Regions from separate parts of the Pontibacter sp. CAU 1760 genome, predicted to be linked through region 1. Evidence: riboswitches for the same ligand, from Rfam matches in the RefSeq annotation. Region 1 holds a riboswitch; each other region holds the start of a gene.
What was found. A riboswitch is a leader RNA that binds a small molecule or an ion and turns the genes downstream of it on or off. The one in region 1 is predicted to bind S-adenosylmethionine.

Region 1 (7,890 bases):
CAGGCCGATACCGCCGGCGCTCTGCGAGATCTGCGCGCACTGCTTCAGCGTGTCGTAAATGCCTGGTATGCTGTCGTCCTTCATCGTCAGCAGGAAGCACGAAGACAGCTGCGGCTTTGGTGTGCCGGCGTTGAACAATGTTGGCGTGGCGTGGGTAAACCACTTCTCCGACATCAGGTTATAAGTCTCGATGGCAGATTCGATGTCCTCCTTGTGTATACCCACGGCCACACGCATCAGCATATGCTGCGGGCGCTCCACTATCTTGCCATCCAGGCGAAGCAGGTAAGAGCGCTCCAGTGTCTTATAGCCAAAGTAATCGTAATTGTAGTCACGGTCGTAGATGATGGTGGAGTCGAGCAATGCGGCGTTTTTGCGCACAATCTCATACACATCCTTCGCAATCAGCGAGGCATTCTCCCCTGTTTTCGGGTCCTCGTAGGTATAGAGGCGCTTCATGGTATTGGAGAACGACTTGCTGGTAACCTTGTGCAGGTTCGAGATCGCCACACGTGCCGCCAGCACCGCATAGTCCGGGTGCTTGGTCGTCAGGGAAGCAGCGGTCTCAGCAGCCAGGTTGTCCAGCTCCACGGTGGTCACTCCGTCGTAGATGCCGTCGATCACCTTCTTGGCCACCTCTATCGGCGACACATAATCCATGTGGAGGCCGTAGCACAGCTTCTCGATGCGTGCTGTAATCTTGTCGAATTTAACGGATTCGCGTCTGCCGTCGCGTTTAACTACTAACATAGGCGTATAATATTAGCGGGTTCTAAAGGCCCGGGTTATCAATATGGTACAGGTATAGGGTAAGGCCGCTGCCACTACAGTTGCCGGAATTACTTATGAGATGCCACACAATCTGCCCATACGCATGGTGCGATATAAAGCGTTGTAGTGCAATTAGTTATCGGTTAAGCTAAACGTTTCTGCTATACAGCAGGGGGTAGATATCCCATCGGGCAGTGTTCACTCTCCCTGACAGGGTATAGTGCCTGGCTCCAACCGATGTAGAACCTGCCAAAGCCAGGACTTAATATTTATGTATGTGTAAGCGTACTATATGGAGTGGGAAAAGAAAGGCTTTCCCTTTGGCTTCTTAAATTTACTAAAGCGTCTGCTATATTAAAAGTCCTCGTCCAGCGAGAAGATCTTTTTGTCTTTGTCGCCGCCAACTCCTGCTTTCTGGTACTCCCCTACGCGCTTCTCAAAGAAGTTGGTCTTGCCCTGCAGCGATATCATTTCCATGAAGTCGAATGGGTTGGTGGAGTTGTAGATCTTGCCGCAGCCTAACTCCAGCAACAGGCGGTCAGCCACAAACTCGATGTATTGGTTCATCAGCTTTGAGTTCATCCCGATCAGGTCTACCGGCAAAGCGTCTGTTACAAACTCCTGCTCGATGCTAACTGCGTCGCGGATGATTTCCTGCACGCGTGCCTCAGGCAGTTTGTTCACCAGCATCTTATAAAGCAGGCAGGCAAAGTCGCAATGCAATCCTTCATCGCGGCTGATGAGCTCGTTCGAGAAGGTTAAGCCCGGCATCAGGCCACGCTTTTTCATCCAGAAGATAGAGCAGAAAGAACCAGAGAAGAAAATGCCTTCCACCGCTGCAAAAGCGATCAGGCGCTCTGCAAAGTTCTCGCTCTCGATCCACTTCAAGGCCCACTCGCCTTTTCTGCCTACCGCCGGAACGGTCTCGAGTGCATTGAACAGGTGGTCTTTCTCGCTTTGCTTTTTTACGTAGGTATCAATCAGCAACGAGTAGGTTTCTGAGTGAATGTTCTCCATCATGATTTGGAAGCCATAGAAGCAACGCGCCTCCGGAATCTGCACCTCGTTCATGAAGTTCACGGCCAGGTTCTCGTTCACGATGCCGTCAGAGGCCGCAAAGAAAGCCAGCACGTGGCTAATGAAGTGGCGCTCGCCGTCGTTCAGGTTCTCCCAGTCTTTCAGGTCCTGACCCAGGTCTATCTCTTCGGCGGTCCAGAAGCTGGCTTCTGCCTTCTTATACATTTGCCAAACCTCATCATTCTGAATCGGAAACAAAACGAAGCGGTTGGGATTCTCTTTCAGTATTGGCTCCATATCATTCATAATATATTGTGTTAAGTTTGTTGAAGAGCATTTGCCCTCAGAACATATGACCGGATGAATATGTTTAGCGAAAGCTTTACCGGCGATTATCTAGACTTCAAATATAGAGAATTGAACTTGAAATGCGGGGTTAAAGTTGTTCAATTTATGCACATCCTCTCAGTTGAAAGCCTGGGCCGTTTTTAGCCTAAATTCACATAGTTATCCACACTGCCAGCCGTCTATATAATCAACCTAAAATATTGAAATGTATGTATATAGCCTGCCTGGGAGGGGTTTTGGCAGTTGTAAATGTGTGTAACTCTGTGGATAGCAACACAAGAGTAAAGGAAAGCTAAAAGCGCACATATCTGCGCAGCGCCGACCCCTTGAGATACAAATTTTGGTGCAATTTGTGGAAAATCATAAGAATCCTGTTTGAGTGTAAATCATTGGTGTGTAACTGGTTGCGAGCGTTATTCACAAGCATGTAGATTTGTGTCGGAGATATCAACAAAGTTATCCACGGATGTGGGTAATGTTTGGGTGCAATGCACGAACAATTTGTGGCACAAGCCGTTGCATTTATTGAATAAGTGCCGTACCTTTGCGCACTAAACTTTTAAATATACATTGAAGCTGATGTACGCAATTGTAGAAATCGCAGGTCAACAGACCAAAGTAGAGAGCGGCAAGTTCATCTACGCTAACAAGCTTTCCGGCAATGAGGGTGACGCCGTTGAGTTCGCCAATGTTCTTCTTACTGATGATAACGGCACTGTTACTTTGGGTGCTCCTTTCGTAGAAGGTGTGAAGGTGGTAGGTAAAATCCTTACCAGCACTGTGAAAGGCGACAAAGTGATCGTTTTCAAAAAGAAGAGAAGAAAAGGATACAAGAAGAAGAATGGCCACCGCCAGCACTTCACCAAGGTCCTGATCGAGAGCATTGGATAAGCAGTAAGAAGAAATTAACGTGAAAACTCTTCGGGATCAGTCCTCTGACCCGGATTAAATTTTAAGAAAATGGCACACAAAAAAGGAGCAGGTAGTTCTAATAACGGCCGCGAGTCGCATTCTAAACGACTTGGTGTTAAAATTTACGGTGGCCAGGATATCATCGCTGGTAACATCATTGTAAGACAAAGAGGCACTGCCCACCACCCAAGCACAAACGTGGGTATGGGTAAAGACCACACGCTTTTCGCCCTGACGGACGGTATCGTTCAGTTCAGAAAAGGAAAGAAGAACCGTTCTTACGTTTCTGTACTTCCTAAGGTAGAGGCAGAAGCTTAGTAACAACATTGCACTGCCTCGGCAGTCAGGGAAAGGGATGCGCAAGCGTCCCTTTTCTTGTTTATGCTGATCTGCAAAAGACTTTCAAAAGCCGGAATAGCCTTCTTGTGTACTCTCAGGCTTTTTGCTGCCTGATCCTGCAGAAGCTGCACAACCAAAGGGAAGCACACTGTCATAGAACAAGACCAAGGCCTGTCTGAGGTCAAATACCAGGCAGCAAAACGCTCCTGTCATTTCGATTTTGTTAAGCAACGTGACATTTTATAGCAACTTAATTCGTTTTTGTGCGGATATAGTGTTAATTTGCAGCTTCTTATCAAGAAAGACCGAGGGATAGGGCCCTACGACGTCTTAGCAACCTTGTAACAGCTTGGTGCTAATTCCCTTCCGGAGCATATGTGGCCGGAGAAGATAAGATTGAACCCCTCCCGCAGGTGTCCTTCTTGATAAGCCGAACGCAGACAGACTTATGAGAAGAAAGACGACACCGACAATGACAAATCACCCCATACATACACTATTAAAAGAGCGTGTGCTCGTGCTGGATGGCGCCATGGGCACCATGATTCAGCGTTACGAACTGACAGAAGCTGATTTCCGTGGTGAGCGCTTTGCCAACCACCCCAGCGACCTGAAAGGCAACAACGACCTGCTCTCTATTACCCGCCCCGATATCATCAAAGCCATACATGCCGAGTACCTGGAGGCAGGTGCCGACATCGTGGAAACCAATACCTTTAGCGGCACCAGCATCGCTATGGCCGATTACCATTTGGAGGAACTGGTGTATGAGCTGAACTATGAGTCGGCGAGGTTAGCACGCGAGGCAGCAGACGAGATAGAGGCGCGTATACCGAACCGTCCGCGTTTTGTAGCCGGTGCTATTGGCCCGACAAACCGCACGGCTTCCCTATCGCCAGATGTGAACAACCCCGGCTACCGCGCCATTACTTTCGACCAACTGGTGGAGGCGTATTATGAGCAGGTGCGCGGTCTGGTAGATGGCGGCGCGGATTTGCTGCTGGTGGAAACCGTATTCGACACGCTGAACTGTAAAGCGGCGCTTTTTGCCATCCAGCAGTTTGTGCAGGACGGCGGCAAGGAACTGCCCATCATGGTGTCCGGTACCATTACCGATGCCAGCGGCCGCACCTTGTCTGGCCAAACGGTGGAGGCCTTCTGGAACTCCATCTCGCATGCGCCTATCCTGAGCATCGGCTTTAACTGTGCGCTGGGTGCCCGCCAACTTAAAACACACATCCAGGAGCTTTCCCGCATCTCTAATTCCTATATCAGTGCCTACCCGAACGCCGGACTGCCGAACGCCTTTGGTGGCTACGACGAAACCGCGCAGCAAATGGGTGCTGTGGTGGAAGAATACCTGAAAGAAGGCCTGGTCAATATATTAGGCGGTTGTTGCGGTACCACACCGATGCACGTAAAGGTCATCTCAGACTTGGCGCAGCGGTATAAGCCACATGTGCCGTCAGAAGTGGCCCCTTATCCGCGCTACAGCGGCCTGGAGCCGCTCACCGTAACGCCGGAATCACTTTTCATCAACGTGGGGGAGCGCACCAACGTAACCGGTTCCAAGAAATTCTCCCGCCTGATTGTGGAAGGCAAGTTTGAGGAGGCTTTGTCGGTGGCGCAGCAGCAGGTAGAGGGCGGCGCGCAGATCATCGACGTAAATATGGACGAAGGTATGCTGGACTCTGAGGAGGCCATGACCAACTTCCTCAACCTGATTGCCTCAGAGCCTGAGATCTCCAAACTGCCCATCATGATCGACTCCTCGAAGTGGAGCGTAATCGAGGCGGGGCTGAAATGTGTGCAGGGCAAGTCAATCGTTAATTCTATCTCGCTGAAAGAAGGCGAAGAAAGCTTTATAACCCTGGCGCGCAAGGTACACCAGTATGGCGCAGCGGTGGTGGTGATGGCGTTTGATGAGCAGGGGCAGGCAGATACCTTTGCGCGGAGAATCGAGATCTGTGAGCGGTCTTACCGCATTCTGGTGGATGAAGTAGGCTTCCCGCCACAGGACATCATTTTCGACCCGAACATCCTGGCTATTGCCACCGGCATCGAGGAGCACAACAACTATGCCGTGGATTATATCGAAACGGTAAAGTGGATCAAGGCTAACCTGCCGCACGCCCTCATCAGCGGTGGCGTGAGCAACCTGTCGTTCTCGTTCCGGGGCAACGACGCCGTGCGCGAGGCCATGCATACCGTGTTCCTGTATTACGCCGTGCAGGCAGGCATGGACATGGGCATCGTGAATGCCGGTATGCTGGGTTTGTATGACGAGATACCGGTAGAACTGCGCGACCTGATCGAGGATGTGGTTTTTAACCGCCACCCGGATGCTACCGAAAAGCTGGTGACTTATGCCGAGACCGTGAAGGGCAAAGGCAAGGGCGCCGTGCAGGCTGATAACAGCTGGCGCGAAGCCCCCGTGGAGGAACGCCTGAAGCATGCGCTGGTAAAAGGCATTGTAGAGTTTATAGAAGCCGACACCGAGGAAGCCCGACAGAAAGCCACCAAAACGCTGGACGTGATTGAAGGGCCACTGATGGCCGGCATGTCGGTGGTAGGCGACTTGTTTGGGGCCGGTAAGATGTTCCTGCCGCAGGTAGTGAAGAGCGCCCGCGTGATGAAGAAGTCGGTGGCCTACCTGCTGCCATATATGGAAGCCGAGAAACTGGCCTCCGACACCTCGAAGTCCACAGCGGGCACTATTCTGATGGCTACCGTGAAAGGCGACGTGCACGACATCGGCAAAAACATCGTGGGTGTGGTGCTGGCCTGTAATAACTACGAGGTGATTGACCTGGGCGTGATGGTGCACCTGGATAAAATATTGGCAGAGGCCGAAGCGCAGCAAGTAGACATCATTGGCCTAAGCGGTCTAATCACGCCGTCGCTGGACGAGATGGTATACGTGGCGCAGGAAATGGAGCGGAGAGGTATGACGATTCCGCTGTTGATTGGCGGAGCCACTACCTCACGCGTGCATACTGCCGTGAAGATCGCGCCGCAGTACAGTGGCCCGGTAGTGCACGTGCACGATGCCTCGCGCAGCGTAACCGTGGTAAGCAGCCTGCTGGGTAGCGACCGCGACGCTTACATGGCTGGTATAAAAGCCGAGTATGAGAAACTTCGCCAAGACCACCTGAACCGCACCAAAGACCGCGCTTTCGCTAGCATAGCAGAAGCGCGTGCCAATAAGTTTAAGGTAGATTGGGAAGCCACGCAGCCAACGAAGCCAAGCTTCCTGGGCCATAAGGTATACCGTAACTACCCGCTGTCAGAACTCGTGCCTTACATCGACTGGACACCGTTCTTCCATACCTGGGAGCTGAAGCGGCAATACCCGAAGATCCTGGACGATGTGGAGCTGGGAGTTGAGGCACGCAAGCTGTTTGCCGATGCGCAGGAAATGCTGCAGGAGATTGTGGAGAAGCAGTTGCTGGAAGCACGTGCCGTGGTGGGCTTCTACCCTGCCAACGTGGAAGCCGACGACACCATCGAGGTATACGCCGATGATTCACGTGGAAACGTGCTAACCGAGTTCCATACGCTGCGGCAGCAGGGCAAAAAGGGCGGCAACGTGCCCAACCTGGCCTTCTCTGACTTTATCGCGCCAAAAGAAACGGGTATACCGGATTATATCGGTGGCTTTGTGGTGTCCACGGGCTTTGGTATCGAAAAACTGGTAGAACAGTACGAAGCCGACCACGACGATTACCGCTCTATTATGGTAAAAGCGCTGGCCGACCGCCTGGCCGAGGCCTTTGCGGAACTGATGCACGCCAAAGTACGCAGAGAACTATGGGGCTACGCGCCGCAGGAGCACCTGGATAACGAGGCGCTGATCAAAGAGCAATACCAGGGTATACGCCCGGCACCAGGTTACCCCGGCTGCCCGGACCATACCGAGAAAATCACGCTTTTCAACCTGCTGCACGCCGAAGAAGAATCCGGCGTGATCCTGACGGAGAACCTGGCGATGTACCCAACGGCGGCGGTGAGCGGCCTGTACTTCTCGCATCCTGAGTCGCGTTATTTCGGTTTGGGTAAAATCGGCAAAGATCAGGTAGCCGACATCGCGCAGCGAAAAGGCATGCCACTGGAGGAACTGGAGCGCTGGCTCTCACCGAACCTGAACTATGAACCTATGCCAGTAACGCAGCAGGTAGTAGCAACGGAGTAGATTAACCTCTCCCCAGCCCTCTCCTAAAAACAGGAGAGGGGGCTTTTTGATCATTTGTAAAATAGTACATAACTGTTGTTACCTCTCAATGCAAAACAATCAATACCAATCATTAACTATTTTGTAGTTGGTACAGCAGAACTCCCTCTCCTGTTTTTAGGAGAGGGCTGGGGAGAGGTAAAACTCTCCTCCTTAGCCAAGGAGGGGTTAGGGGTGGTTGGCCCCGGGGTTGCAAATTAGCAATGCCCTAATTCAGCCATTTAACAATTAACCAGATCACCCGAGAATAGATGAAAGTAACGGAACACTTC
Region 2 (7,890 bases), on a different contig from region 1:
TATGGCGGAGCAACAGTTTAGCGCCCGGCTTCAGGGCCTTGCTGTTCATCCAGCATACCAGCGCCTCAAACTCTTTGGTTACATCCAGGTCTTCTTCCTGCTTCACAATCACGTCGCCACGGCTGATGTCCACGTCGTCCTCGAGCTGCAGTACCACCGATTGCGGCGCAAAAGCTTCCTCGATCTCCTTGCCCCCCAGTTCAACAGATTTCACCGTAGAGGTCTGGCCTGAAGGCAATACCACCACTTTGTCGCCTTTGCGGTAGATGCCGCTGATCACTTTGCCCGCATAGCCACGGTAGTCGTGGTGCTCGTGGGTATGAGGCCGGATAACGTACTGTACCGGGAAGCGGGAATCCTCCAGGTTAAAGTCCTGCGACACGGGCACCTGCTCCAGGTGCTCCAGCAGGCTCGGGCCCTGGTACCAGTCCATCGAGCCGGAACGGTCCACGATGTTGTCGCCTTTCAGGGCGCTCACCGGTATAAACGTGATGTCCTTAGACGTCAGCTTCTTCGAGAACTGCTTATAATCCTCTACAATGCGGTTGTATACTTCCTCATCAAAGCCCACCAGGTCCATTTTATTGATGCAGATCACCAGGTGCGGGATGCCCAGCAGCGAGGAGATGATGGAGTGGCGGCGCGTCTGCTCCTGCACCCCGTGGCGGGCATCCACCAGAATGATGGCCAGGTTGGAGTTGGAGGCACCTGTCACCATGTTGCGGGTATACTGGATATGGCCCGGCGCGTCCGCGATGATGAACTTGCGCTTCGGCGTGTTGAAGTACTTGTACGCTACGTCAATCGTGATGCCCTGCTCGCGCTCGGCCTTCAGGCCATCCGTCAGCAGCGACAGGTCCACCTGCCCGTCCTCGTTCACGCGGCCCGAGCTCTCGATTGCCTCGAGCTGGTCGATGTAAATCTGCTTGGTGTCGTACAGCAAACGGCCTATCAGCGTGCTCTTTCCATCATCTACGCTACCTGCAGTAATAAATCTTAATATATCCATCTTAAAAGTATCCTCCTTTTTTACGGTCTTCCATAGCGGTTTCCGATAGTTTATCATCAATGCGGGTAGCGCCGCGCTCACTTATCTTTGATTCCACGATCTCAGCGATCACACTGTCGATGTCGTAAGCCACCGACTCTACGGCAGCAGTACAGGTCATGTCGCCCACGGTGCGGAAACGTACCTGACGGGTGACAATCTCCTCTTCCGGGTCGCGGTGAATGAAACTGGAGGTAGCCATTAGCTTTCCGTCGCGCACCAGGCACTCGCGCTCGTGCGTGAAGTAGATGTTGGGCAACTCTATTTCTTCGCGCTTGATGTAGTTCCATACATCCAGCTCCGTCCAGTTACTGATCGGGAAGGCGCGTACGTTCTCGCCCAAAGAGATGCGGCCGTTATAGATGTTCCACAGTTCCGGGCGCTGGCGTTTGGGGTCCCACTGGCCAAACTCGTCACGCACCGAGAAGATGCGCTCCTTGGCACGGGCTTTCTCCTCGTCACGGCGTGCGCCACCAATGCAGCAGTCAAAGCCAAACTCCTCGATCGTTTCGAGCAGGGTATAGGTTTGCAGGCCGTTACGGCTGGCATAGCGGCCGGTTGGCTCCGAGAGGTTCTGCTTTTTGATGGTGTCCTCCACGTGGCGCACCACCAGTTTTTCACCCAATTTCTCAGCCAACTGGTCACGGTAACTGATTGCCTCCGGAAAGTTGTGCCCCGTATCGATGTGCACGAGCGGGAATGGGAACTTGCCAGGGCGGAATGCCTTCTCGGCCAGGCGCACCAGGGTAATCGAGTCTTTTCCGCCTGAAAAAAGGAGTGCCGGTTTCTGAAACTGGCCAGCTACCTCGCGCATGATGTGGATGGCTTCTGCCTCCAACTGGTCGAGGTAATCTAGATATCTCTTTGTCATCTTTATAAGTTAGAGAGTTAGAAGGTTAAAGAGTGAACATGCTTCAACTCCTGATTCGTAACTCGGAATTCGTAATTCATAATTATCGTGCGTGCAAGCCGCACTCTTTCTTGCTGTTGCTTTCCCACCACCAGCGGCCAGCCCGGAAGTCCTCGCCCGGGGCCACAGCGCGTGTGCAGGGCGCGCAGCCGATGCTCACAAAGCCTTTGTCGTGCAAGGGGTTATAAGGGATGTGCAGTTCCTTTACCGCTTCGCGCACACCTTCAAAAGTCCAGTCGAGGAGCGGGTTGTATTTAATCATCTGGAAGCCCGGATCATACTCCAGCAGCTTCAGGTCCTGGCGGGCATCAGACTGCTCTGCCCGGATGCCCGTGATCCAAAGCTTTACGCCCTGCAAAGCCCGCTTCAGGGGTTCTACCTTCCGGATGTAGCAGCACTCTTTGCGGTTCTCGACGGAGTTGTAAAAGCTGAGCGTGCCTTTCTCTGATACCAGTTGCTCAACCGCCTCGTGGCGCGGGAAGAAAACCTCAATCTTCTTGCCGTAGTGCTCGTTGGTTTTGTGCAGCAGGTTATACGTCTCGTTGAATAGGCGCCCTGTGTCCAGCGAGAAAACCCGGACCGGGAGGTTGTGCTCAAAAATAAAATGGGTGATGAGTTGGTCCTCGATGCCCAGGCTAGAGGAGAAGGCAATCTGGCCCTCAAACTCGGCAGCTAGCAAGGTAAGGCTCTCTACAATGCTCTTGCCTTCTAACTGGGCAAGCAAAGCCGGCACCTGGGTTTCTAAAGCTACTGTTTGGCTCATGTATTTACTATAAATTCTATAGAGATTATCTTACAAAAAAAACAAGAAAGGCTCCCGAATGCCGCGTGTTTTAATAAGGATTGTTTTAGTTTGTTGAGAACTACGCAAATTAATGATGCGCAATTTACTCAAAAAAATCAGCTTATGAAAAATGAGGGAGAGCCGCAGGGTAGGGCGGAGTGCTTAAGCGCGTTAACTGAAATCTCAGATCGGCTTGTTAGCACTGCATAAAACAGCAACAACAACAATTGGCTTTGGTGAAAGCAGGCATTGACTCGGCAGTAGGGCCGTGTAAAACAAAGGAGGTGGTGTTGATTGTTGTTTGCATTGTCTTATTCAATTTATATGTTCCTGCCGCAGCAGGATAGGATTTGGCACCTTCCCGGTCGGGTGGTTGCCAGAGGGTCACGGAGCCTATTCTCTCGCCTCTTCTTTATAAATTTGACTGACGGTTAAGTCAATTGGTATTAGAATTACAAATTTAGTGTAATATTTTGTTAAATGCCTAATGGGCAGGTGAAAATATATTCACAACCCTTTTTCGGGTTGTCACCGGCTAGTATAACATCCTGCTATGCGGAAAGTTCAACGGAGCCACTTACGGCAGGTATAAACACAACATGCCGGCCCAGCCCAATCAGGTAAAATGAATGTATGCAGGAGAATGGAACTGGCTGAATGATGCCTTAGACTGGCCAGTGCTTCGGTAGCTTTGCCTTGGCTGCCTGGGGTGGTGCGATGCGTTCGTGTAGCTGCTGCAAAATGTAATTAACGTCCTCTGCATACTCAATGTAAAAATCCTCATGTACATTGCTTAGCTTCTGCAGCACAAACTGCATGCGCTTGATCAGGTAATCCTGCAGCGTTTGGGCGCGGTAAAGATGCGCCACGATAAACGCATGGTGGGCTTGCAGGAAACGACGCAGCAGGAGCAGAGTCAGTTGTATTTCCCCTTCCTTGTCCTTTGTGTATTTTACATGGCGTGTAATCTCAGCATTCAGGACGCGCATGTCCATCATCAGGTATCCGGGCGAGTATGGGTCAAATTCCGCCTGCGTGTTGATAGCGGCCATCAGTTGCTCGCGTCGTTCCTGCAACGTATCACCTTGCTCTACCAATTCATACTGTAGCCGTTGGCAGAGGGCATCGTCCTTTTTCAGTAACCGGAAAAGGAGTTTGTCCTTTTCTGTATCCGGCAGGCTGCTGATCGCTTTCTTGAATTCGGGGGACAGTTGCATCGTTTGAATGTTGGTTAGGGGGTTAGCTGGGTATGGTGTCCTCTGCACAATGCGTGAAGAATCAAAAACGGTCTTACGGTGGCAGGGGTTGTATTGTAAGGGCAAGGTTACATGTGCGCGAATAAATAGGGCTCTTGTCTAAAGTAAGTTCTTAAACCTGTGTTTTGCAACAGCTTCGCGTCTGTGACGCATTAACTGGACCTGTGGTACGAATTTACCCTTGCAAAATCTTCAGGTTCGCCCGCACCCAAAGCCCATCAAAGGATAACGCTCTCAAGGGTATTAGCTTGCAAAAACAAGACTGGTCTGGATGTATGCTATGGCCTAAGGTAGGTGTTGGCAGCGACATTAGCCACTTTGCTATGGCAGGGTAAGCGTTTTTAGTGATTTTATATTTTATTTTGTTAAATATTTAAAATTATGTTTTAATAAGCGATATTTTTTGATTATATTTCAAATATAAGATCATTTTGGTGGTGATTTGTTAATCACTTACTGTTCTTCCTGCACAACTTCACAAATAATATAGCATCATGAACCCTAAACCTTTAGTCTATGGCAAGTATATCGCGTCGGGATTTTATTTCAAAGGCATCCGTATTGGCCGGGTCAAGCTATCCGGCCATGATTGCGCTGGGCCTCTTGAAAGCGGCACCTGCCGAAGCATTTAACCTTTCCGGGAAGGGCGACGGCAAGCACGTCATCATACTCGGGGCGGGCCTTGCAGGTATGACAGCCGCCTACGAGTTGAACAAGCTGGGCTACAAATGCACCATTCTGGAAGCGCGCGACAGGGCCGGTGGCCGTGTATGGACGGTGCGCAACAATACCACCGAAACTGAGTTAGGGGGCACCACCCAGCGGGCGCGCTTCGATGAGGGCCAGTATTTTAATGCCGGAGCGGCCCGGATTCCGCACCACCACGAGCTCTCGCTGCACTACTGCCGGGAACTGGGCGTACCGCTCGAAACCTATAACAACATCAACGAGGCCGGGTTTCTGTACAGCGATGGAGAGGGGCCACTGGCAAACAAACGCGTCCGAATCCGGGAGATACACAACGACATGAGGGGGCACACCAGTGAGTTGCTGGCTAAAGCAATCGACCAGGATGCGCTGGACCGGCCCATGACGCTGGAAGACAAGGAGATACTGATTGAGTACTTACGGGCAGAAGGCGAACTGAACCCCGACAAACTTTACAAAGGCACTCCCCGCCGTGGTTATGTGCTACCGCCCGGCGCCGGGGATGCACCCGGCAAGCTGGCCGATCCCTACGAACTTTTCGACATCATGAAATCCGGCCTTATCGGTCACTCCTTCTACAACATCGGCGATTACATTTACGAGCAGCAAATGACCATGCTGCAGCCGGTAGGGGGTATGGATATGATAGCAAAAGCCCTGGAGCGGCAGGTCGTCAAGCAGGTGCAGTACAAGGCAGAGGTGCGGGAGATTCGGAAAACCACGACGGGCACCCGTATTGTGTATGCGGACGCCACCGGCAAAACCAAAGAGATTCAAGGTGACTACTGCATCTGCACGATTCCGTTGCCTGTGCTCTCTGGCATCAGTTCCGACTTTTCCTCCGCTGTGCTGCGGGCCATTGACAACATCACCTACTATGAGGCCGGAAAGATTGGCCTGCAGTTTAAGCGGCGTTTCTGGGAAGAGGACGACCATATATACGGCGGCATCTCCCGCACCAACATGGACATTCACCAGATCTTTTACCCCTCCAACGGCTTCCTTTCCAGGAAAGGCACGTTGGTAGGCTACTACAATTTTGGTGATAAGGCCATTAAGGTAGGCAACCTGTCACATGCCGGGCGCGAAAAGCTGGCGTTGGAGCAGGGCGGCAAGCTGCACCCGCAGTATAGGCAGGAGTTTGAGAGTTCGTTTTCGCTGGCCTGGCACAAGATACAGTATAGCCAGGGGGCCTTTGCTACATACTCCTCGGAACAGCGTAGCCGCTATTACCCGACGCTGTTGCAGCCTGACGGACCCATCTACTTTGCCGGCGAGCATACCACTTACCTGACGGCTTGGATGGCAGGAGCCTTTGAGTCAGCCCGGCGCACGGTCCGCGACCTACACGAGCGGGTGATGCACACGCAGCAGGCCCAGGTGGGGGCAAAAGGGTAACGCCAAACTATTCTATACTGGGTTCGACCAGGAGGAGCGCTTCTTAAAAGCCAGCCGTGTAGCGAACCTGAGATTAGCGAGCTGACTTTTTAGCCGATCATTATACCTTCATTACCCACAGCTTACAGATTTCAATACCAGTGCCCGCAGTGCATTTCCTGGCACGCTGGCATCGGGGTTAACACTTTTGACGGGGCATTGCTGCTGCAGTGGCTTTAGCTGTCTTTATGCTTTAGATGATTTCTCACATTCAAAATCAATTCATACACTTTAAGCTTTACAAACATGGCAACAGAAATGAACAGAAGAAATTGGATCAGGTCTAGTGCGCTGATAACAGCTGGCCTTTATTTGGCTAACTTCCCGCAAACGGCAAAGGCTGCAAAGCGTACCTCCATGCTGATTCCTCCAAAAGCCGACATGCGCAAAATCATGGCTGACCTGCCACGCATGCAAGCTCGGCTCACCTCGAACGAAAACCCCTTCGGGCCCTCTGAGAAAGCTAAAGTAGCCCTGCGTGAGGCAATCGACGAAAGCTGTCGTTATCCGCGGGAGCGTATCATGGCTTTGCGGGCAGCCATCGCCAAAGAAGAGGGCGTAGCAGAGGAAAATGTGCTCCTGGGTGCTGGTTCCAGTGATTTGCTGCTGGCTGCCGCCCTGCGCTACTCCGCCAATGGGGGCACGATTCTGTCTGCAGACCCCACATACGCCTCCCTGATCCGGTCGGCGATGGAGGTGGGGGCCAAATGGGAGAAAGTGCCGCTTACCAAAGACTTTGCCCACGACCTGGACGCCATGCAGCAGAAGGTAAACGACGATGTCAGCCTGGTATACATTGTAAATCCCAACAACCCTACCGCCACCCTTACGCCTGCCAACAAGCTGCGCTCCTTCTGTGAGGCAGTGGCTAGGCAGAAGCCCATTTTCGTGGACGAAGCCTACATTGATTATGTAGAAGACCCTAAGAGCCAGTCGATGGTGGACTGCGTACGAAAAGGGCAGAACGTGATCGTGGCCCGCACTTTCTCCAAGGTGCATGGCTTTGCGGGGCTGCGGGTGGGGTATGTGATCGCGCTGCCTGAGGTGGTGCAGGAACTGGGCAAGTATACCAATGGGGGCTTTAACCTGAGCGCTACGTCTGCCAGCGCTGCGTTGGCCAGCCTCCAGGACAAGGCGTTTGCGAAGTCCTGTATCCAGAAGAACAAGGAAGCACGCGATTATACGTACAGCGTGCTGAAAAAAGAGGGCTATACCTACCTGCCGTCGCATGCCAACTTTGTGATGTTCCCGCTGAAAATGAGCGGCAAGAAATTCACGGAGGAGATGCTGAAGCGCGGGGTAGGCGTGCGCTCCTGGGAATTCTACGACCAGCAGTGGTGCCGCGTGAGCATGGGCACCATGGATGATATGAAGTTGTTTGCAGACGCTTTTAAGCAGCTGTCTTAATTAAGGCCGGTGTGCGAAGCTATTGACCCGGCCAGGTGATATTGTTTGTTTTATTATTTTGGGAATCCTTGCAAAGCCCTTTCCATTTCAATTGGAAAGGGCTTTCTCATGTCCTGATCTCTCTAATATAATAGTCTTGGAGGTCAGTATTTACTCACTCTGTAACACAGGATGTATTTTCCTTATTTTAAGATACCGTTATACTATCAGAGTATGGTTGTGAAGGTATACAGGTAATCAGGCAGAATAAGCAAGGCAGGTATACAGTAAAGAAAAGCTCAATTAGCGGTGGGAGTGGCCTAATACTCTACCGCTGGTTTGAGCGAACTGGGAACTGGAG
Region 3 (7,890 bases), on a different contig from region 1:
TGAGCCAGTTGTCCTAACCTTTCCGCTTGCCCGGGCAGCAGCCTCACTTCCACCTCGTCGCTCATACCGATTAGCGCATTTCCATCCAGGAAATAGGGAGCCGCATAGGCAATCTTAGGGTTTAAGGCTAGTTCCTGCAAGGCCTGCTCTACTTGGTTGGCGTTCAGCCCATCGGCCAACTTTACACCGTGCAAAAGGCCTGTGCTCGTAGCCAACACTTCCTGCTGTTGCCCCAAAAAGCTATACTGTGCTAAAACGCGTTGTTCTTCATCTGCCGTTAGGCCGTTTTCAAAAGACACTACTACCTTTTGTGTAAACACATTGCCAAGAAATTTCTCCTTGTCGCCTAGGGTGAGGGTGTAAATTTGAAATGGGGCACTGGCTTGGGCTTTTAAGAGTTTAGGTCCGGCTTTAACGTTCCGAATGGGTGCTGGGCCATCCTGGCGGCACGAAGTAGAAAGAAAAAGCAGGAGCGCAAAGCATATAAAAGCAGGTAGGGTAAATCTTTTCATATCCGTACAAATTATATCGCTGTCATATAATTATTGTACGGGCAATCTTGGTTTAAAGCTGAAAGAGAATTAGTTAATATAACTAATTTTTTAGATTAACATTTTGTTAATTAAAAGTTCCATTTCTAATGAAATGTTCTGAGTCAAGACACAGAGCTTACCCCTCAAACATAAACAATTAAAGCTCAGCTGGTTGACCCTAAAACTAAGTATTCTGTACTTAAATTTAATGTGGTTCTGTGCTTAGATCATTTTACCGACCCACCCAGTCTTTGATACCTCCAATTCGCAGCCTTCCTACTTAGCTATCATTCCAGGTTCAACGCTATTACTTACTAGTGCTCATACCTTACCGCTTCAATTTGCTCCGCGTCCTGGTAGAACTGGGCAATAGCGTCTTTCAACTGCTCGAACTCTACCAGAAATCCATCGTGGCCGTAGTTCGACCGAATCAAGTGAAAAGTGGAGCCACGCACGTGCTCATGCAGGAAACGCTGCTCTTCTACCGGGAACAACAAATCCGATTCAACCCCAACAAAAAGGCTGCGTGCTTTGAGCTGGCTTAAGGCTTTTTCCAACCCTCCGCGGTCACGACCGACATGATGCGAGTCCATGGCTTTGGACAACAGCCAGTATGTATAAGCGTTAAAGCGCTTCGAGAGCTTTTCGCCTTGATGTACCTGGTAGCTCGATGCCCTGAAATTATCAGTGATGCTGTTGCCGGGCTCCTGCTGGGTGGCCAGGTAGGTATCGTAATGCCTGTAAGAAAGCATGGCAATGGCGCGGGCCGTCTTTAATCCTTCCAAGCCAGCTGTGTCCGTATCGGTCTCCCAGCTCGGGTCTTGCCGGATAGCCATCCGCTGGGTTTCGTTGAAGGCGATGCCCCACGGTGAATGCCTCGCGTTAGAAGCTACGTGCACCAGCCGCTCGAACACTTCCGGACTCTGCAAGGCCCACTCCAGCGCCTGCTGTCCGCCCAAAGAGCCGCCAATGAGGGTATGGACCTGCTCAAACCCGAGTTCCTGCCGTAGCAGCTCAAAAGCAGCCACCACGTCGCGGTTCGTCAGCTGTGGGAAGGTATGGTAATAAGGTGTTCCTGTTTCCGGGTTAATGCTCAACGGGCCTGTAGAGCCGTAGCACCCGCCTAAAGTGTTGGCACAGATCACAAACCAGTCCTGCGGATCATAAAGCTTTCCCTCGCCAAACAGGTCGCACCACCAGTCGGTAAAATCCGAATTCCCCGTTAAGGCATGGCATACCCACACAATGTTATCACGCTGCGGGTTTAGTTGGCCGTATGTGCTATAGGCAAGCTGAAAGCCGGGAAGTTTCCTCCCCGACTCTAGCTCAAATGTATGATCGTACTCAAATATGTGCTGTGTTGGCATAGTCTATAATAATTAGGCAGCTGGCTCGGGCTGCTTCTCTTTTACCTTGGCAAAAGCTTGTTCAAAATCCGCTTTGATATCGTCGAGGTGCTCGATGCCTGCAGATACGCGCAGCAATGTTGGCTCTACTCCTGCGCTTAACTGCTCCTCACCGGAAAGCTGCTGATGGGTGGTGGAGGCCGGATGGATGATCAGTGTCTTGGCGTCGCCTACGTTGGCCAGGTGGCTAACCAGTTGAAGGCTATTCACAAACGTTTCTGCCTGGTGCTGCTCACCTTTCAGTTTAAAGGAAAGTACGCCGCCGAAACCCCGCTTCAGGTATTTTTTGGCGAGCGTGTGGTACTTGCTGCTCTCCAGGCCAGGATAGTTCACCGACTCCACCAACTCATGCTGCTCCAGCCACTGAGCTAAAGCCAGCGCGTTCTCTACTGTTCTGTCCACGCGCAGGGATAGCGTTTCGAGGCCCTGCAATAACAGGAAGGAGTTGAAGGGGCTTAAGGCCGGACCGAAGTCGCGCAAACCCTCTACGCGGGCACGTATGGCAAAGGCGATGTTACCGAATGGGCCGTCTGATCCGAATACTTCCCAGAATTTCATGCCGTGGTATCCTTCCGATGGCTCAGAGAACTGCGGAAACTTTCCGTTGCCCCAGTTAAAGTTACCACCGTCCACGATCACACCACCGATGCTGGTACCGTGGCCGCCAATCCACTTGGTAGCGGATTCTACCACCACATTCGCGCCGTGCTCCAGCGGGCGGAAAAGGTAACCGCCCGCACCGAAGGTATTGTCAACTACCAGTGGCAGGTCGTGCTTGCGCGCCAAAGCGGCTATCGCCTCAAAATCCGGAATATTAAAACGCGGGTTGCCAATTGTCTCGACATAGATGGCTTTGGTCTTTTCGTCAATCAACTGCTCGTAGCTTGCTACCTCGTCGTTCTCCGCAAACCGCACTTCCACACCCAAGCGCTTAAACGACACCTTAAACTGGTTATAAGTGCCGCCATACAAAAACCTGGTGCTCAAAAAGTTGTCTCCGGCAGCTACAATGTTGTTGAGCGCAATAAACTGCGCTGCCTGCCCCGATGCCACTGCCACTGCCGCTACGCCTCCTTCCAGTGCCGCCACGCGCTTCTCAAACACATCCGTGGTCGGGTTCATGATCCGGGTATAAATGTTTCCGAACTCTTTCAGGGCAAACAGGTTAGCCCCATGCTCCGCGTCCTTAAAGGTGAAAGAGGTGGTCTGGTAAATCGGTACGGCGCGCGACTGTGTGGTAGGATCAACTTCCTGGCCGGCGTGCAACTGCAGTGTTTCGAAGTGTAATGGCTGTGACATGGTTGTTCAGTTTTGGGTTGTGGATTACAATTTAGATTCGGTAAACGCGATGTGCGTGGGTACGTAGTGACGGCAATCGTTTTGTTGCCGCGGTAAATGATGGAGGTCTTGCCTGAATTAGCAACAACAGCCCGGCAAGTTGCGCATGGGCATGGCAGCGTACCAAACAGGGGCAGCAAAACAGGCAAGCCCTGGCCTGGCTGCGGGTATAGACGAGAATAAGTAATGCGAAGAATGGATTTCCCTTTTCATATTCGTATCAATTTATATTCATCCGGATGTTCCGGAATCAGGAATTAGCACCTTAACCGCGGTAGTTAGGTTGCTAGAGTTTCACAGAGCCTGTCTCTCCACTCTTCTTTATAAATCAAAATCCGAAGGGATATTTGACTTGATGTTGCAATTATAAGGCGCTGAATAAACAATTCCAAATTAATCAGCCTTTTTATAATGAATTTCATAATACACCCTACCTCTCTTACGTTACCAAGTTCATCGGATCATGGGCATAGCACTGTCTGCAAAATTTCAATTTCGAGGCATTAGTAAATCAAAAAAGCCGAGCTGATAATTATGCCCGGTACTCCTCCTGTACACGCATAATCAAAAGCACATCATTTATATGTACAAACACATATTCAATATAAAGTACAATTTATAGGTGTATAAATATAAAACTTTGTATATATTTAGGTAGTATCTTAACCTATGCTTGATGACGTTACAAAAGCCTGCAGTATAGCTTGTGGAATGTGAAGACATATTTGTTTCCTTGCCCATAAAATATAATTACCTTTACCCGTCTATCAAAAACACTCACTCGATGGAGGCAATCAAAGAAACCAACTTCTCTTTTCCCGGACAGACCGGATTTTACAAAGGCAAGGTGCGCGACGTATACTATTTCGACGAACAACTGGCCATTGTTGCCACCGACCGTATTTCAGCATTCGATGTGGTACTGCCACGCGCCATACCTTACAAAGGGCAGGTGCTGAACCAGATTGCCAGCCTCAACCTGGCGGCCACGGCAGACATTGTGCCTAACTGGGTACTCTCTACGCCGGACCCTAACGTGACCATTGGCTACCGTTGCGAGCCTTATAAAGTGGAGATGGTGATCAGGGGCTACCTGGCTGGCCACGCCTGGCGCGAATACAAGGCCGGCAAGCGCAGCGTGTGCGGCGTCAGCTTGCCAGACAGGCTGCGCGAGAACGACAAACTTCCGGAGCCTATCATCACGCCGACCACAAAAGCAGATGAAGGCCACGACGAGGATATTTCCAGAGAAGAAATTTTGGCGAAAGGCCTTGTTTCAGAGCAGGATTATATTATATTAGAGCAGTATACGCGGGCGCTTTTTGCCCGCGGCACAGAACTTGCAAAACAACGCGGACTGATATTGGTTGATACCAAATATGAGTTTGGCAAGCACCATGACAAGATATACCTGATCGACGAAATTCATACCCCCGACTCGTCCCGCTACTTTTACAGCGAAGGCTACCAGGAGCGGCAGGACAAAGGGGAGTCGCAGCGCCAGTTGTCAAAGGAATTTGTGCGGCAGTGGCTGATTGAAAACGGTTTTCAGGGGAAGGAGGGCCAGCAAGTACCAGAAATGACTGATGAAATTGTTGCAGGTATTTCAGCACGTTACATCGAGTTGTTTGAGGTGTTCACGGGGCAGGATTTCAAGAAAAACACATACGAAAACGTGTTGGCTCGCATCGAGAAGCAGGTTCTTAACAATAATTTTAACGCTAAAAACTAAAAATATTAAAGTAGTTTTTGGTACATTCGCATCTAAATCTTTAGTGGTAGATCTATGAAGTACACGATTGATAAGAAAGAAAATTATACAATTATAACGATCGATGAGAAGAAGCTGGACACATCTATTGCGCCAGATCTTAAGTCAGAGTTCGTTAAATTGAATGCCGAGGGGATCACCAACTTGATTCTTGACCTGAGCAACGTGAAATATACGGACTCTTCAGGATTGAGCTCTATCCTGATTGCTAACCGTCTTTGCAACTCTTCCAGTGGCTTGCTCATCTTAACCGGACTGCAGGATCATGTAATGAAGTTGATCACGATCTCCAAGCTGGAGTCTGTGCTGAACATCCTCCCAACAGTGGAAGAGGCGATTGACCGCGTGTTTCTGCATGAGATAGAGCAGGACCTGACCAACAAGGAAGACTAATCTAACTGCCCGCTGTGGATTTCGAACTCAGGATACTGGGCAGTTCGTCGGCCACACCTTCGGCAAACAGACACCATACCGCTCAGGTTCTAACGATTGATAACCAATATCACCTGATAGATTGCGGTGAAGGAACGCAGATGCAGCTGATGCAATACAAGATAAAGCATCAGCGCATCTGCAATATCTACATCAGCCACCTCCACGGCGACCATTACTTCGGTTTGCCGGGGTTGCTGTCTACCATGCACCTGCAGGGCCGTGTTATACCCCTGCACCTCTTCGGCCCTCCCGGCCTCTGCGAAATTCTCAGCCTTCAGTTCAGATACTCCGGCACAAACCTGTGCTACCCGCTCATATTCAATGAGTTGGACACAACGGCGCACAAAAAGATTTTCGAGAACAAGCAGATCACCGTCCATACCCTCCCAATGGAGCACCGGGTACCCTGTACAGGCTTTCTGTTCCGGGAGAAGCAGAAGTCACGCCCCCTCATCAAAGAAAAGCTGCCGAATTTCCTGACGCCTGAGCAACTAGTGCGCCTCAAGTGGGGCGAGGACATCCGGGATGAGCAGGGCGAAATACTCGTGCACAACCGCGACGTGACCTTGGAGCCCAAGCGCAGCCGCAGCTATGCCTATTGCTCCGACAGCCGGTACAAAACCGTGCTGCTGCCTTACCTGCAGCAAGTAGACCTCATGTACCACGAGGCTACGTTCCTGGACGAAATGCGGGAACGAGCCTATTATACCTTCCATAGCACCGCGCGCCAAGCAGCCGAGTTGGCCAGTGCTGCCCAGGTGCGGCGCTTGATCCTGGGTCACTTCTCGGTTCGTTACAAAGACCTGACACCTCTGCTGCAAGAAGCCCAGGACGTGTTCCCGATGACGGACCTGGCAACGGAGGGGAGCATCTTCTGTGTCCGTGACTAAAGCCCCGCAGGCATGGTACCTGGCTCCCAGCGTGTACTTTTGCATCCTTGTTATACCTCATACCTACCTCCTATGCGAAAAGCAGACGCAGCCACCATCTCCAAACGCCGGACAAACCTCTTTTTGGTGCTCAGCGGCATCTTCATCTCCAATGCCCTGCTTGCTGAGCTGATTGGTGTAAAGATATTTTCTGCAGAAGCGCTATTCGGCTTTCCGGGGGCGCAGATACCGGTTTTAGGAGGCACCCGGCTGGACTTTAACCTGACAGCCGGAGTGATGATATGGCCCGTCGTGTTCATCACCACTGACATCATCAACGAGTACTTCGGCAAGGCTGGCGTGAAGAGGGTGAGCGTGCTGACGGTATTACTGATTCTGTATGCTTTTGTGGTCATCAGCGCAGTAACAGGGTTGCCCCCCGCTCCTTTCTGGCAGGAAGTGAACAGCATGGACGCCAATGGCAACCCCTTCGACATGGACTATGCGTTCAACAGCGTGTACCGGCAGGGCTTGGGTATCATTATCGGGTCGGTAGTTGCTTTCCTTATCTCGCAGTTCCTGGATGCCACCGTATTTCATTGGCTGCGCCACATGACGGGAAGCAGCAAGATATGGCTGCGGGCTACGGGCTCTACCCTTGTGTCGCAGCTTGTGGACAGCTTTGTAGTACTCTTCGTGGCCTTCTTTCTGTTTGGCAACTGGACGATGGAACAGGTACTCTCCGTGGGTATCATCAACTATATCTACAAGTTTTGTGTCGCCATTCTGCTTACCCCGCTCCTCTATGTGGCGCACCACCTCATAGACAATTACCTGGGCGAAAAAGAGGCAGAGAAAATGATGGAAGAGGCTGCCGTGGAAAATTAGCCCGGCTCCCTGTGCCATATTGCCCTTTCAGGGGTATAGATCTGCGCAGACTTGTTTTTAAGCCTGCCCTGTACCTACCTTTGCACCCCAGATTAGCCGATGCCGTACCACTTAGCACATACACAAATCTTTATTACGGGTTACATTCTCCACGACCTGTAAGCAACAGCAGCCGTGCTTACTGGCAGCTCCGCCACTTCTTTTAACCATACCCTATACCCTTCTTACTTTTTTACAGAACGATTATGTTCAAAGGAATTCTATTGGTCTTTTTGGGCGCATGCAGTTTCGGCATCTTGTCTACCATCGTGAAGCTAGCTTACAAAGACGGCTTTAGCTTGGGCGATGTAACGGGCGCGCAAGTGCTTTTTGGCTTTGTCGTGCTGTGGGCCATTGTGCTGGTGCGGCACCTGGCAGGCCGCGCAGGCAAAAGCACCACCTTCAAAGAGAAACTACAGCTTGCCGCCATGGGTACCAGCACGGGTCTTGTCAGCATCTTCTATTACAAATGCGTGCAAACAGTGCCTGCTTCCATTGCTATTTTGCTGTTGATGCAGTTCACCTGGATGAGCATGGCTACGGAGGCTGTAGTAAAACGCAAGCTGCCTTCGCTGGCGCAGGCCGGTACCGTCGTGATGATTCTCCTGGGC
Region 4 (7,890 bases), on a different contig from region 1:
TGGCGCCCTTTGGCAATCAGCGTGGACGACACGATGGGTCCCCAACCGCCGCCGCCAATCGCATCCAGAAAGCCGCCCATGGCACCCAGCATCCCTAGCCGCTTTACCGGGCTTTTCTTCACATGCTTCTTCAGTACTTTCCGGATGATGAGAATACCAAGGAAGAGGGTATAGAATGCCACAACCGGCTTGATCAGGTAAACATAATCCTCCAGGGTGAACAGCAGGTAGGCCCCGGCAATGGCTCCCAACACGCCCGGCACCACAATGGTTTTAAACAGCTTGCTGTTTACGTTCCCGAACTTCAGATGCATCCAGCCGGATACGCCGGACGTAAAAATCTCGGAGGCGTGCACGCTGGCACTTGCCGCCAGCGGCGTTACTCCGAAGCTGAGCAGAAACGTGGTGGCGCTCACGCCATAGGCCATCCCCAGGGCTCCGTCAATGAGCTGCGCGACAAAGCCCGCCAGTATAAAGATCAGGATCTCGGAGTCTACCTGTGAGGCTACATCCAGCGCCAGGTTGCCGATTGTGGCAAAGGGAATATAGCTGAAAAGAATGTGGCCTGTTACCATCAACGAGAGGGCCGCGAAGCCCAGCATCAGCACATACTTCAGGCTGTATTTCGACTGCTTTTGCACGGCCACATTCGCCGGGGTCGGTTCCACCAGCACCTCCGTTGCCTCGTTCAGGCGCTTTACCTTGTAGGCAAAATCGCCGGTAAGCTGCGCCCGGAGGCGCGTCATCTTGTCCAGCACCTGCTCCATTTCGTCGGGCAACGACTCGTTGAGCACCTGCTTGAGGCGCTTGGCGATGGTGGGGGATTTACCGTTTGTGGAAATGGCCAGTTTCAGGCTCCCCTTCTGCACAATAGAACCCAGGTAAAAATCACATTGCAGCGGCGTGTCCGCCACATTCGTCAGTATTTTTCTTGATTTGGCCAGGTCACGGATCGTCACGTTCAGCACATGGTCGTCGGTAGCCACCAGCACCAGGTCACGGTCGTCTAGGTCGCTTTCCTCAAACTCCCGCTCCACTAGCTTCACGAACGTGTGTTTTTTAGCAAGATCCACCAGCTCGGGCAGTATCTGGGGGGCAACCAGCAGCACCTGCGCCTGCGGACTGTTGGCTAGTATGGCCGAGAGCTTTTCTAGCCCTACGGCCCCTCCCCCTACAACCAGTGTCTGCAACTGCTCCAGCTTCAGGAAAACCGGAAACAGGGGATTGATAACTGGCTGCGCAGCGGATGACGGCGAGTTTAAAGTTGTGCTCTGGAGACTACTCATGCTTTGGATTTTATACGCTATCCGTTGGCTAGGCTTGCGCCAGCTCCTCTACCTTGTTCAGGCGCAGGCTGTAGCGCAGTGAAGGATGGTATGCTACTACCTCCCCGATCATGATGATGGCTGGGGCACGAACCCCTTTGGTTTCGGCACGCTCCAGGATGTTGTGCACATTGCCCAGCACGATTTTCTCGTCCGGCAATGAGCCGTTCTGTATCACTGCCACAGGTGTTTCTGCTTTACCGGCGGCCATGAACACCTCCACAATCTGATGCAGTTTGCCAAGTCCCATCAAAATGATGACACTGGCACCGGACTGCGCCGCCAACGGAATGTCGCGGGAGATCTCCCCGGACCTGGTAGTGCCCGTGATCACCCAAAAGCTTTCACTCACGCCACGGATCGTCAGCGGGATCTGCTGCAGCTCCGGTACGGCGATGGCGCTGGAGATGCCTGGCACCACCTGTGTGCTGATGCCAAACTTATCGGCGTATGCCAGCTCCTCATACCCACGCCCGAACACAAAAGGGTCGCCGCCTTTGAGGCGGACCACATGGCCATAGGTTTGGGCAGAGGTTACGATCAGCTCGTTGATTTCGTCCTGCGTCAGGCTATGCGCGCCGCTGCGCTTGCCCACGAATAATTTGGGGGTATCCGCAGCGGCATGCTCCAGCAACTCCGGGTTCACGAGCGCATCGTACAAGATCACATCAGCCTGCTGCAGGGCCTTAATGGCTTTCAGTGTGATCAGTTCCACATCCCCCGGTCCAGCGCCAACAAGCGTCAACCGAGGCTGCTTCTCTACTATCTCTCCCTTCACAGTAGACTTTGTTGTTTTGTTTCGTGCTGCCATCTCTCTCAGTTTTTAATGTATGAATAACCGGAAGCCGGTATTCAGAATATGTGACGTATACCTGGAAGTATGCACCCGTCCTTATTTCGACTGGGTGTATACCCCCTGCGGTCTTCACAATTATTTTATCGCTTCCACAGAAGGCTTTTCACGCTGCTGCTGACGGTAGGTAGTAGCTTGTTGCAGGAACAACAGCGCCTTTTCCAAGTACGCTTCGGCAAACTCCTTGGTAGGCTCCTGCTCATTCAGTTGCAGCACCTCCGCCTTAAAATCAGGCTCGAAGTTAAAGATGCCCGTAGCTACATAATGCGTATCAAAGTCCTGGATAATGCCGGCCTGCGTGTTGCATTTCACATCTTTGTCCAGCAACAGGGCCTTGGCTGTGCTTACATAGGCACTATAGCCATAGTATACAGCATCGGCATAGCGGTTTGCCTCCAGTGCCTCTCCGGCCCACTCCAGCTTCTCGTCCGCCTCATACAAAAGCGTGGCGACCAGGTCTATCATCACACCGGCACACTCCCCTACACCAATTGCCGTCTCAAACTGGTCCTGGTGCCCCCAGTCAATATAATCATCAGGCGTCAGGTTGGTCAGGTCGGCCAGCGGCTTCAGCAACTGGTAAAAATGGTCTTTGCCATTTCTGTCGAAGTACTGGTTGAAGTGCTCTCCCTCCTGCTTGTTCGCCTGGAAGTCGTTGATGACGTAGCGCACCACCTCCGGACCGCGCTTGCTAGGCACCTTTAGTACTTTCTGTGCAATGCGGCCTTCGCCGTTCGACACCGTGCCACCTCCCAGCAACACCTGCAAGGCTGGCACCACGCTCTTGCCGCTCTTCAGCGAGGAACCATGAAAGCCGAGGTTGGCCATTCCGTGCTGTCCGCAAGAGTTCATACACCCACTGATCTTAATCTTGATATCTCGGTTGAACAGCAGCTCCGGATACTCTGTAACGATTACGTTTTCCAATACCTTGGCAGTCGTCATGCTGTTTGAGATACCCAGGTTACAAGTATCCGTGCCAGGGCAAGTCGTGATATCGGCTACGCTGTTGTAGCCCGGCTCTGCCAGTCCCAGCTCGTCCAGGGTTGCGAACACGTATGGCAATGCCTCTTCGCGCACGTACTTCATCAACAGGTTTTGTCCCTGGGTCACGCGCAGGTCGTCTGCGGAAAAGTCGCGCACCAGCGGTGCCAGCGCTCTGGCTGTGTCTGAGCTAATGTCACCGATCTGCACCTTGATGTACACACCGTAGAAGCCCTGCTGCTTCTGCTGGAACACGTTGGTCTTCAGCCAGGTATTGTACTTGTCGGTGTCTTCGATGACGTAATCCGGCACTTCCTTCGCTGCCGGTATAACAGGCGCTTCCAGCACTGTTTTGTCTATCTCAAATGACTTTGACTTTAACGCTGTGTGCTCCTCGGCTACCAGGCGCATCACTTCCTCAAAGCCAAGCTTCGCGATGAGGTATTTAAAGCGTGCCTTGTTACGGTTGTTGCGCTCGCCATGGCGGTCGAAAATGCGCAGCACTCCCTCAATGAAAGGGATTACCTGATTTTCGGGCAAAAACTCGTAGGCAGTATGCGCAAGGGCTGGCTGCGCACCCAAGCCGCCGCCAATCATCACTTTGAAGCCGCGCACAGTTTCACCGTTCTCTTCCTTTACCTTAGGTATAAATCCTAGGTCATGCATGTAGGACAAGGCTGTATCGGATTCGCTTGACGAGAACGACATCTTGAACTTGCGCCCCATGTCCTGGCAAATCGGGTTGCGCAAGAAGTAGCGGAAAGTAGCATCGGCGTACGGCGACACATCAAACGGCTCATCCGGGTCTATACCCGCCTCCGGCGATGCCGTTACGTTACGCACGGTATTTCCACAGGCTTCACGCAGCGTAATATCGTCCTGCTCTAATTTTGCCCACAACTCCGGGGTGCGGTCCAGGCTTACGTAATGGATTTGTATGTCCTGGCGCGTGGTCAGGTGCAGGTTTCCGGTTGAGTACTCATCCGAGATGGCGGCAATACGCAGCAACTGCTGTGTCGTTAATCTGCCAAATGGCAACTTGATGCGCACCATCTGCACGCCTAATTGGCGCTGGCCATATACGCCACGGGCCAGGCGCAGGCTCTTAAATTTATCTTCCTGTAATTTTCCCTCGCGGTAAAGCCGGATTTTCTTTTCCAGTTCAATTATATCTCTTTCGACGATAGGGTTCTCAAGTTCGGTTCTGAAGCTATGCATACAATTTTGTTTATGGGCAAGCTGTTTAAAGCCTGTGTATTGTGTGTTTTCTAGGATGAACAAGTAACGGACCGTATGGCAGCAGGCTGCTCCGGCATAGAGTAGGGCGCTAGCAACAGACAAGCGTCGGTGCCGTTTGAAGGCGATACCTAACTACTACGCGCCAAAAAAAGGCGGCCAAGGCCAGGGTATGTTGCTGCTGAAGGTGGTAAGCTAGTATAGCCATGAGTTATTGCTTTACAGTATGCAATTGCACCATACGCTGTGTCATATTGCTTCTGCCTGAATTAAAATAAGGATAAAGGAAACCGGTGAGGTGGCTTAACTAATGGATTTGCGCTAAAACGCTACCGGCAAACAGATGAGTGCACTTAACAGCAACAACAGCAACCTCGGAATAAAGGTGCCTTGGCAACGAGGTGGTGGGGTAAAATCCCGGTAAAACTAGCTATGCCTGATGGTTTGGTCATGGTTCTAATAATTTATATTTCCCCAACGTTGGGCAGGATTTGGCACCTTTCCGTTCGGATGGTTGCCAGAGGGTTACAGAGCCTGTTCTCTCGCCTCTTCGTCTATAAATTTCTTGCAGCAGCAATAGTATTCTTTGCAAAAGTAGCAAACAGATTCAATATTCTCTAATAAATTAATAGGAATTTTCAACTTCTATTACTTCCCTTTAGCATCCAACCGCTTCACTTTATAATAAACACCATACAAGAGAGTGATACCAGGGATATAAAATGCTGCTCTGTCTGAAAAGTATTAAGGTGCATATGCCGCTTACTATGCAGCCGCTCAAAATAGGTTATAACCCGGCAGCGGAAAATCCGGCTTACAGATCGTAGGCCGGATTTTCCGCTGCCGGGTGTTTGAAGTCATTTACAGTTTTTCTATGGCTTCGCCTATAGGCGTGTCTCCGGTCAGTACTTCAAATGTTTTATTTTTGGCGCGATCCGTCTCCAGTACTTTTACCAGCACCTCAGCCACATCTGCCCTGGGGATTTTAGTATTGCCGGAACTCTCGAAATGCGAGGCGGTCTTCACTTTGCCTGTAGGGGCATCATTCCCTAAGTGTCCTGGGCGCACAATGGTATAGGCAAGGCCACTTTCCAGAAGGTGTTCGTCGGCTTTGCCCTTCGCGATCAGGTATTCTTTCAGTTCGCCTTGGGGGTTATCCGCGCCGTAAGAGCTAAGCATCACAAACCGGTTAACACCTGCGGCCTTGGCGGCATCCACCATCTTCTCAGCACCTTTCTGGTCAACTCCTATCACGTTTTTGCCTTTCGACCCTGCTGCAAATATTACGGCATCCATTCCTTTAGCGGTATCAGACACATCTTTCTCTAAATCTGCGACGACCACCTGGTCTGCGCCAATCTTCTTCATTTCATCTGCCTGCCCGGCTTCTCGAACCATTGCATAAGCTTCATGCTCCTCTGATCGGGCTAAGATCTCAATAATTTGTTTTCCGGTAGTGCCATGGGCACCCGCAACTAATATTTTCATGTCGTATTTTCGTTTAAGTATTTAATAAAAGCCTGCGTATCACTTATGATTTGAAAAAATCATGTTCAGGCCTCTACTTCACAGTCTTGATCCCTGGCTGTTCTAAAAGCAACGGCTCATGCAGGAAGATGTTTAGGTATAGCAATCAATTACCTGTGCTTGGCACGGCTTACCAAGGGGCTTTTCTCTAATTTATTGGGTACCGAACCTGGATTTGTGCTCATGCATCAGTAAAAGAGGCAACCAAAAAGGCCTCCTCTGTACAGAGGAGGCCTTTTTGGTTGAAGTGGAAAATTTCAAAGCTCAGCCGCCAGAGCAGGCAAGCCGGGAGGCACTAGTATAAAATCTACATGATCATTATTGAACTACCTGGCTTTCCAATTCCAGAAAAAGCTTCTTTGTTTTTACATGAACAGAAAACCACGAATAGTTCGTTTTCAGCATTTCGAAGTTTGCTCCTTCCACAATGCCATTCATACCTTTTCTGGAGAGTGCGTCTGCCAGAATGTTGTCTTCTATCACGAAAGAATCAATCACCAAACCTCCATTCACAAAAGAACAGGCTAGTCCTTGTTGCTCAGGCTTGTACAATAGGGTTTTACTTTTGTTTAATCCGCTCTCGATTCTTTCTAACTCCTTCATAGTGAATTTTTGGTTTTTTACAGTGATATCAAGTTGACAACTGATGTGCAAATATAGTTCAAGTATTTAGCAAATTACTTCTATAGCAGCACGTTAATAAGTAAAAGGCACTATTTTAAGGGTAAATATAAATTATATGTCACAACACGTAATTTACAGTGATTGCTGAGTGAAATTTATCAGGGTTCCTTGTTAAAGATCATGACATATATCTATTTATATATTAAGCTTTTTTTGTATCTACTGCTGGATCATTTGCAGGGTTTCGTTAGTGATGAAATATTTTTCTTAAAATGCTCTTTTCCTCTATTTGCGCCATTTTTTAATTCACGATTAGCCTAAGAGAGTACTTAGCCAGTTGGAGCAAGTGAAATCGCTACTGCAGCCTCAGGATCAGTTATACATTTTATGAGTGCAATTATCTCTTCTGTAAACAGGTCAATTCCGGCGCGTGCAAATACTAAAAATATAAAGCCTTTGTGAAGCAAGGTACCCGACTACTTAGTTCGCAATGGCGAATCAAAAAGGGGATAGCCCCAGAACATTTCCTATGACCAAGGTTTATATATATTCATCATTATTTTTACCTTTACCTGTGGGCCTATTGCCTAAATGAGCCATAAGGGATGCAACACACTGCACCTTGCCATGGCATGTTTTTGCTGCGGCCTTGTTTATAGGTGTTTAAACTTCTTAATAGCCCTTCGCACAGCGAAGCTTTGGTAGCAGTACCAAAAATAGTGTAGCAGACTGATTTTGATTATCTTTAAACTATACCCTAATTGTGATTGTGTACCAGGCAGACATTTCCGAAACCAGCGCTTTTCTGACCAGCGTTTTACAGCGCAGCACCACCCCGCAAGGCTTCACGTGGCTCCGGCAAAAGATGGAGCAGGTTAGCGGCAGCGATGCAAAGGCCAAAGACCTCTACCTTGCTTTCAGCGCCGCACCCCGCTTTGTCGGGAAGGAGAAACTTCAGCTGACCGATGCCGAGGTAGCGCAGGCCAACAGCTTACGGGCTGGTTTTAACCCCCGCCGCTGGACGGCAGACCAAGCCGCACGCACGCTGCTGCTGCTTTCGCTGCCAACCCAGGATGCCGACGCTTTTGTGAAGCAAATAGAAACACTTTTTGGCACCGCCGACATGGGCGAGCAAGTGGCTTTGTACGGCAGCCTTCCTTTATTGCCATACCCCGAGCGCTTCGTGAAACGGGCCGCTGAGGGCGTGCGCACCAACATGGGCGACGTGTATGAGGCAGTGGCGCTGGATAACCCCTACCCTACCGATTACATGGAAGAGGACCAATGGAACCAGATGGTGCTGAAAACCCTGTTTGTGGGAAAGCCGCTCTACCGCATCTA

Region 2: linked by a shared signal. The riboswitch ahead of ACXYMU_RS06230 (phosphoadenylyl-sulfate reductase) and the one ahead of metH (methionine synthase) in region 1 are both predicted to bind S-adenosylmethionine.
Region 3: linked by a shared signal. The riboswitch ahead of ACXYMU_RS18190 (O-acetylhomoserine aminocarboxypropyltransferase/cysteine synthase family protein) and the one ahead of metH (methionine synthase) in region 1 are both predicted to bind S-adenosylmethionine.
Region 4: linked by a shared signal. The riboswitch ahead of ACXYMU_RS06195 (nitrite reductase) and the one ahead of metH (methionine synthase) in region 1 are both predicted to bind S-adenosylmethionine.

The regions. Positions count from the first base shown of each region.
Region 1 is NZ_JBTLRL010000007.1:8,466-16,355, reverse strand. Features, by position in the region: gene ACXYMU_RS11210 (ribonucleoside-diphosphate reductase subunit alpha) at 1-750, opposite strand, end outside; gene ACXYMU_RS11205 (ribonucleoside-diphosphate reductase small subunit) at 1,126-2,094, opposite strand; gene rplU (50S ribosomal protein L21) at 2,716-3,027, shown strand; gene rpmA (50S ribosomal protein L27) at 3,097-3,366, shown strand; SAM riboswitch class I at 3,677-3,784, shown strand; gene metH (methionine synthase) at 3,836-7,579, shown strand; gene metF (methylenetetrahydrofolate reductase [NAD(P)H]) at 7,870-7,890, shown strand, end outside.
Region 2 is NZ_JBTLRL010000003.1:362,961-370,850, forward strand. Features, by position in the region: gene ACXYMU_RS06220 (sulfate adenylyltransferase subunit 1) at 1-1,009, opposite strand, end outside; gene cysD (sulfate adenylyltransferase subunit CysD) at 1,011-1,919, opposite strand; gene ACXYMU_RS06230 (phosphoadenylyl-sulfate reductase) at 2,002-2,721, opposite strand; SAM riboswitch class I at 3,060-3,163, opposite strand; gene ACXYMU_RS06235 (hypothetical protein) at 3,408-3,959, opposite strand; gene ACXYMU_RS06240 (flavin monoamine oxidase family protein) at 4,515-6,104, shown strand; gene ACXYMU_RS06245 (pyridoxal phosphate-dependent aminotransferase) at 6,390-7,550, shown strand.
Region 3 is NZ_JBTLRL010000016.1:20,641-28,530, forward strand. Features, by position in the region: gene ACXYMU_RS18180 (hypothetical protein) at 1-512, opposite strand, end outside; gene metX (homoserine O-acetyltransferase MetX) at 848-1,900, opposite strand; gene ACXYMU_RS18190 (O-acetylhomoserine aminocarboxypropyltransferase/cysteine synthase family protein) at 1,913-3,238, opposite strand; SAM riboswitch class I at 3,500-3,607, opposite strand; gene ACXYMU_RS18195 (phosphoribosylaminoimidazolesuccinocarboxamide synthase) at 4,062-5,009, shown strand; gene ACXYMU_RS18200 (STAS domain-containing protein) at 5,064-5,441, shown strand; gene ACXYMU_RS18205 (ribonuclease Z) at 5,456-6,373, shown strand; gene ACXYMU_RS18210 (queuosine precursor transporter) at 6,446-7,240, shown strand; gene ACXYMU_RS18215 (EamA family transporter) at 7,486-7,890, shown strand, end outside.
Region 4 is NZ_JBTLRL010000003.1:352,533-360,422, reverse strand. Features, by position in the region: gene ACXYMU_RS06205 (TSUP family transporter) at 1-1,286, opposite strand, end outside; gene cobA (uroporphyrinogen-III C-methyltransferase) at 1,315-2,136, opposite strand; gene ACXYMU_RS06195 (nitrite reductase) at 2,257-4,380, opposite strand; SAM riboswitch class I at 4,860-4,961, opposite strand; gene ACXYMU_RS06190 (SDR family oxidoreductase) at 5,260-5,886, opposite strand; gene ACXYMU_RS06185 (hypothetical protein) at 6,244-6,528, opposite strand; gene ACXYMU_RS06180 (EboA domain-containing protein) at 7,313-7,890, shown strand, end outside.